DNA from 2 places in the Actinoplanes sp. NPDC049802 genome. Region 1 is predicted to be linked to the other one. Evidence: riboswitches for the same ligand, from Rfam matches in the RefSeq annotation. Region 1 holds a riboswitch; the other holds the start of a gene.

What was found. Region 1 has a riboswitch for thiamine pyrophosphate ahead of AB0I88_RS06110 (thiamine phosphate synthase). Riboswitches for the same ligand answer to the same signal wherever they lie in the genome.
Region 2: linked by a shared signal. The riboswitch ahead of AB0I88_RS16555 (ECF transporter S component) and the one ahead of AB0I88_RS06110 (thiamine phosphate synthase) in region 1 are both predicted to bind thiamine pyrophosphate.

Annotation. Positions count from the first base shown of each region.
Region 1 covers NZ_JBFAMR010000006.1:43,087-46,482, forward strand. The annotation lists gene thiO (glycine oxidase ThiO) at 1-590, opposite strand, end outside; gene AB0I88_RS06110 (thiamine phosphate synthase) at 587-1,171, opposite strand; TPP riboswitch at 1,165-1,275, opposite strand; gene AB0I88_RS06115 (ATP-binding cassette domain-containing protein) at 1,372-3,018, opposite strand; gene AB0I88_RS06120 (methyltransferase) at 3,048-3,396, opposite strand, start outside.
Region 2 covers NZ_JBFAMR010000020.1:89,669-93,064, forward strand. The annotation lists gene AB0I88_RS16550 (ABC transporter ATP-binding protein) at 1-603, opposite strand, end outside; gene AB0I88_RS16555 (ECF transporter S component) at 607-1,197, opposite strand; TPP riboswitch at 1,268-1,370, opposite strand; gene AB0I88_RS16560 (alpha/beta hydrolase) at 1,465-2,280, shown strand; gene AB0I88_RS16565 (DUF6328 family protein) at 2,312-2,833, shown strand; gene AB0I88_RS16570 (hypothetical protein) at 2,810-3,396, opposite strand, start outside.

The DNA of each region.
Region 1 (3,396 bases):
TGACCCTTGATCGGGCGGATCGGCAGCCCGGTGAGGGCCGCGGTGTCACAGCCGGCCGCCACCACGACGGTGTCCGCGTCGACCTCGTCCACTGTGGTGATCCGCTTCGGCACGATCCGGTTCGCCAGCCGGGAGCGGAGCACGGCCATCACCCGGCGCGGGTCGACCTGCCGCTCGGCCGGGGCGTGCACGCCGGCACGTATCCGTGGGGACAGCGCCGGTTCCAGCTCCCGCAGCCGGCTGCCGCGCAGCACCGGCACCTGCTGGACGCGCCAGACACGCTGGGCGACGGCGACGTCGTCCGCGGTCAGCGCCACCCCGAGCGAGCCTGCCTCGTCGTAGCCGATGCCCGGGCCGAGCGCGGCGGCGAACTCCGGCCAGAGACCGGACGAGGCCGCGAGCAGGCCGGCCAGCTGTGGGTGTTCGAAGGCCGACTCCCGGCCCGCGGCGATCATCCCCCCGGACACGTGCCAGGCGCCCTCGGACTCCGGTGTGGAGGCGTCGTAGACGGTGCAGTCGGCGCCGCGCCGACGCAGTTCGTGAGCGATGGCGAGCCCGATGATGCCGCCACCGACGATCGCGATGCTCATCGCAGGGCCTCCAGGAACGCGGCGGCCGCACCCTTCGGGTCCGCCGCGAAGGCGGAGACCGCCGCGACACCGTGCGCGGCGAGCAGCGGCACCCTCTCCGCGGTGACGCCGCCAATCGCGAGGACCGGTGTGCCGGGAACCGCCGCGGCGACGGCGGCGATCGCGGCCGGGCCGAGCGGTGGTGGCAGCCCGTCCTTCGTGGCGGTCGCGAAGACCGGGCCGGCGCCCAGATAGCCGGCGCCGTCCCGCACGGCCGCCCGGGCCGCCTCCGGGTTCCGGCAGGTGGCGCCGAGGATCGCGGCTGGCCCGAGCACCCGCCGGGCGGCCTCGACCGGCAGATCGTCGGCGCCCACGTGGACGCCGTCGGCGCCGGCCGCCAGCGCGACCCCGGCCCGGTCGTTGACCAGGACGATCGTGCCCATCGGCCGGCAGACGTCGATGGCCGCGACGGTCAGCGCGTACGCCTCGGCGTCGTTGCTCTTGACCCGGATCTGGACAGCGATCTCCGGCTGTCCCGCGACGCCGCGGACGACGTCGATCGAGTCGGTGATGACATGGATGCGAGGAAACGAAGTGTGCACGAAGCACTCCTCCCTGCGCCGGCATTACCCGGATCAGGTTCGACGGTCGGGGGCGGCGTCAGCCCCCCTCTCAGCCCGGTGCCCGGACTCCCGTGGGGTTGGTTGTAACCGGACCCTAACCGGTCCGTGACGTTCCGCGCTACCGGACGTCGATGGTGAGATAAGACTCCTGTGTCCCACCGGTCACCGTGGTCCCGGCGTCACCGCACGTCCCAGACGGGTTCCGGCACCTCGACGACCTCGCTGTCGCCGCGGAAGAGCACGAAGCGGTCGAAGGACCGGGTGAACCAGCGGTCGTGGGTGACGGCTATCACGGTGCCGTCGAACGCTTTCAGTCCCTCTTCCAGCGCCTCCGCCGACGCCAGGTCCAGGTTGTCGGTCGGCTCGTCGAGCAGCAGCAGGGTCGCCCCCGACAGCTCCAGCAGCAGCACCAGGAACCGGGCCTGCTGCCCACCGGACAGCGTGCCGAACCGCTGGTCGCCCTGCGCCGCCAGCTCGTACCGGTTGAGGGATTTCATCGCGCCGGCCCGGTCCATCCCGGACCGGTGCTCGTCACCGCGCCACAGGATCTCGACGAGCGTCTTCTCCAGCAGCTCCGGCCGGTCGTGGGTCTGCGAGAAGTGCCCCGGCCGGACCCGCGCGCCGAGCCGTGCCACCCCGTCGTGCGCCACATACGCCAGCGGCGCCCCGTCGACCGGCTTGTGCTCCAGATCCGGGTCGCTGCCGCCGGCCGCGAGCAGACGCAGGAAGTGCGACTTGCCGGTGCCGTTGGCGCCCAGCACCGCCACCCGGTCGCCGTACCAGATCTCCAGGTCGAACGGGAACGTCAGATTCTCCAGCTCGAGCTGCTCGCAGATGACCGCCCGCTTGCCGGTCCGCCCTCCGCGCAGGTTCATCTTGACAGCCTGGTCCTTGGGCGGCAGCGGCGGCGGCCCCGCCTCCTCGAACTTGCGGAGCCGGGTCTGCGCGGCCTGATACCGCGACGCCAGACCGTCGTTGAAGGCGGCCTTGTTCCGCAGCGTGAGCACGAGCTCCTTGAGCTTCTCGTGCTCCTCGTCCCAGCGCCGCCGGTTCTCCTCGAGCCGCTCGTGCCGGTGCCCCCGGGCCTCGTGCCAGGAGGCGAACCCGGCCGGATGCGTCCACGCGCCGCCGCCCTCGACGGCGACGACCCGGTCCGCGGTCTGGGCCAGCAGCTCCCGGTCGTGCGACACGTAGAGCACCGATTTCGGCGACTCGCGCAGCCGCTGCTCCAGCCAGCGTTTGGCGGGCACGTCGAGGAAGTTGTCCGGCTCGTCGAGCAGCAGCACCTCGTCGGAGCCGCGCAGCAGCAGGTCGAGGGCGAACCGTTTCTGCTCGCCGCCGGAGAGGGTCCGCACGATCCGGTGCCGCGTCTCCTCCCACGGCTTGCCGAGAATGGACACCGCGACCGTATCGAACAGCACCTCGGCGTCGTATCCGCCGGCCTCGCCCCAGCCGGCGAGCGCGTTCGCGTACGCGATCTGGGTCTTCTCGGTCTCGTCGAGGGCCGCGGTGGCCGTGCGCAGTCGCTCGCCCGCCGCGCGGAGCGCCGGTTGCACCAGGGAAAGCGCAAGATCCTCCAGGGTACGGTCATCGCCGATCATCCCGATGAACTGCCGCATCACACCGAGCCCACCGGATCGGGCGACGACGCCGCTCTGCACCGGGATGTCTCCGGCCACCATCCGCATGAGGGTGGTCTTGCCGGCGCCGTTGGGCCCGACGAGCGCCACCTTCGCGCCCTCGCCGACCCGGAACGACACGTCGGTGAAGAGCTCCCGCCCGTCCGGGAGCACGAAACCGGCGCCGGCGACATCCACGTAACCCATGCCGGGCATCCTCCCTGTGCGACCTCGGTTCAGTCTCCCGATTTTCCGGTGACCCGGAGCACCCGGAACCCCTTCTGGCTGGCCGTCCGCTCGACCGTCCAGCCGAGCCCGGTGAGCCAGGCGTGCAGCGAGTCGCCGCCGAGGTTCCGGTTGATCACGAGCCAGGCGACGCCGTCCGGCGCGAGCCGGGGCAGCCAGCGTTCCAGCAGCGCGTGCAGCCCGGCCTTGCCGATGTGGGTGGGCGGGTTGCTCCAGATCTCGGTGAAGGTGACGTCGTCCGGCACCTCGTCCGGCGCCCGCACCAGCACCCGGTCGGCGAGACTGAGCCGCTCGGCGTTCTCGGCTGCCAGGTCACGGGCCCGGGCGTTGACGTCGACG
Region 2 (3,396 bases), on a different contig from region 1:
AAGGGCCTCGGCCACCCGGTGCTCCACGATGATCAGCGTGGTTTCCGGGCCGGTGGCCCGGGCGACCGCCTCGCGGATCAGCCCGGCGCCTGCCGGGTCCAGGTTCGCGGTCGGCTCGTCCAGCAGCAGAAGGCCCGGCCGCATGGCCAGCACCCCGGCCAGAGCCAGACGTTGCGCCTCGCCGCCGGAGAGCGCGGCGGTGGGCCGGTTGATGGGGTACGGGAAACCGACGCGATCCAGCACGTCGGACACCCGTGGCCAGATCTCGCCGGACGGCACCCCCCGGTTCTCCAGCCCGAACGCCACGTCGTCGCCACTGCGGGCCATCACGAGCTGGGTCTGCGGATCCTGGAAGACGATGCCGACACGGTCGCGGGCCTTGCGCGGATCCAGGCCGTCGATCTCGATGGCGCCCTCGGACTCGCCGGAGTCCTCGGGCAGCAGGCCGGCGAGCGCGGCGAGCAGGGTGCTCTTGCCGGCCCCCGAGGGACCGAGCAGCAGCACCCGCTCGCCGTGCCGGATCTCCAGATCCAGCTCGCGGACCGCCCAGGCGCGGCGACCGGCGTGCCGCCACCCGAAGCCGCTGAGCCGAACATCACTCATGAACTAGATGACTGCCCGTTCCCGGCCCGCGCCGAACCGGTCCAGCACCCCGGTCGGCGCCAGCGCCCGGACCAGCGCCCACGAGCCCAGACCCGCGATCACGGTGCCGCTCAGGACGGTGATCAGCGCGTACGGAATCCGGTACGACCAGAGGGCGGCCTCCGAGTTCCACACGAAGAAGTCGAAGACCGCGGCGCTCACCCCGGTCAGCGTGCCGGCCAGCAGCGCCGCGCCGAGCCGGAACGACTGGTAGCGCAGCCCCGCGAACGCCAGCTCGGCGCCGAGACCCTGCGCCAGGCCCTGCCAGACGACGGTCATGCCCCACGGGCCGCCGAGCATCGCGGAGACGATCGCGGCCACCAGCTCGGTGTAGAGCGACGCGCCCGGCTTGCGGATGACGAGCCCGCCCAGCACGGCCGGGATCAGCCAGACCCCGTACAGCACGGTCTGGGACGGGGGGAAGAAGGCGAAGGCGCTCTCGGTGACGACCCAGAGATTGCCCCAGGCCCAGAAGATGACGCCGAACGCCACGGCGATCACCGAGGCGATCACGATGTCTATCGTGCGCCACCGGTTCGGGTTCTGTTCTTTCATGTACGCCTCCCAGCGGACACCGGGAGGAGACGCACGCCGTGACCCGGGCTGCGATGCCCGGGCGCGACGCGGCTGGAGAAGACCGAACTTCCTGCGCTGGCATTACCCAGATCAGGTACGAGGGTCTGCGGTCGCCCGCACTCTCAGCGCTGTGCGCTCCCCTGTCGGATCGGAGCTCCTCCGCTGTCGCGGCAAAGCTCCGGTGGATGTGCTTCGATGACCGTAACACCTGGTAGCAGAGCGGCACAGGGAGGTAGTGATCACGTGATCGAGGTCAAAGCCAGAGGCATGACGTTCGATGTCTACGAGGGTGGGCCCTCGGACGGCGATCCGGTCCTGCTGCTCCACGGATTTCCGCAGGACTCCCGTGAGTTCGACCTGATGCTGCCCCGTCTGCACGAGGCCGGGCTGCGCACGTACGCCCTGGATCAGCGTGGTTACTCGCCCGGCGCGCGGCCCGCGGGGGTCCGGCCGTACCGGATGTCGGAAGTCACGGACGACGCCATCGCGGTCCTCGACACCCTCGGCGTCGAGCGCGCCCACGTCGTCGGCCACGACTGGGGCGCCCAGGTCGGCTGGCAGCTCGCCGCCCGCCACCCGCATCGGGTGCGGACGCTCACCGCCGTCTCCGTGCCGCATCCGAGGGCGCTGCTGCTCGCCCTCCGGGTCCGGCCCTCCCAGCAGGCCCGGCTCGCCTACTTCGGGGTGTTCCGCTCGGGCGTCGCCGAACGGCTGCTGTCCGCCCGGCACTCCCTCGTTCTGCGGCTGATGCTGCGGCCCATCGGGATGCGCGCCGAACAGTACGTGGCGGCGATGCGCGAGCCGGGACGGCTGACCGCGGCCCTCAACTGGTACCGGGCCTTCACCAGCGAGCAGGTCTCCGGGCTGGGCGTGGTCACCGTGCCCACCACGTACGTGTGGAGCGACAAGGACGGTGTGGTCGGGCTGACCGCGGCGCTGCGCACCCGGGACTGGGTGCGGGCCGACTACGAGATGGTGGCGATGCGCGGGGTCAGCCACTGGGTGCCCGAGCAGGCGCCCCGCGAGCTCGCCGACGCCGTGCTGCGACGGATCGGGGTTTGACCGCGAGCGTGCCTGGGAACGCTTCCGCAGCATGGCGGTCGATACGCATCACACCCCCCGTGAGTCGGAGAAACAACGCTGGGATCGCAACTTCGGCGACCTGCTCCAGGAGCTGAGGGTTGCGCAGACCGGTGTGCAGATCCTCTTCGCGTTCCTGCTGACACTGCCGTTCAGCAGCGGTTTCCCGAAGGCCACCGGTTTTCAGAAGGATGTCTACATCGTCGCGCTGATCAGTGCGGCGTTCGCCACCGCGATGATCATTTCGCCGGTGGCGTTCCACCGTGCCCTGTTCCGGCAGGGCCGTAAGCCGGAGCTGGTCCGCTACGCCCACAAGATGGCGTCCGGTGGACTCGCCTTCATGCTGATCTCGATGGTCAGCAGCGTCCTGCTGATCACCGACTACATGCTGGACTGGCGGTGGGCCATCCCGCTGACCGTCGTCACCGGAGCCTGGTTCCTGACGTTCTGGGTCATCCTGCCGTTCGCCCACCGCGAGTGGGGCGACGACGACGAGGACGAGGACGAGCAGTCAGACCCGGCGACGGTGTCGTAGACCCAGCGCCCGCAGTTCCAGATCGGCGAGAGCGTCCACGGCGGCCGCGTCGCCGGACCGCCAGCTCTGCGCGATGTCCGGGCCCAGCTTGGCGAGCTGGCCGAGCGGGCGCCCGGCCAGCGCGCGCAGCGCCAGCAGATCACGCCCGGCCGCGTCGTCGCGGACCGCGGCGGCGATCCCGGCCCGGCGCATCCAGCGCAGCCGCGACGGCAGCCACAGAAACAGGACCAGAGCCAACGGTACGGCCACCGCCACCGCCGGCAGGATCAGCGCCAGCCGTCCCACGATCTCCTGCTGCTCCTGCCCGGCGTCGGCGATCGCCCGCGCGGCGTCCGCCGCACCGTTGAACGGCTCGGTCAGGTCGTCGCCGACGATCGGCACCCGGCCCACCTTGCCGCCCGCGTCAGCCAGATTGCCGGCGATGCCGTTGCCCGCGCTCTCCAGCTTCTGCCCGGGCACGGCCAGCTTCTCGACGGTGTCGTTGATCCACAGAGCCACCCGGATCCACAGGTAGACCCAGAGCACCACGACGATGTCGGTGATCAGTTGGCGAAGGGCGACGG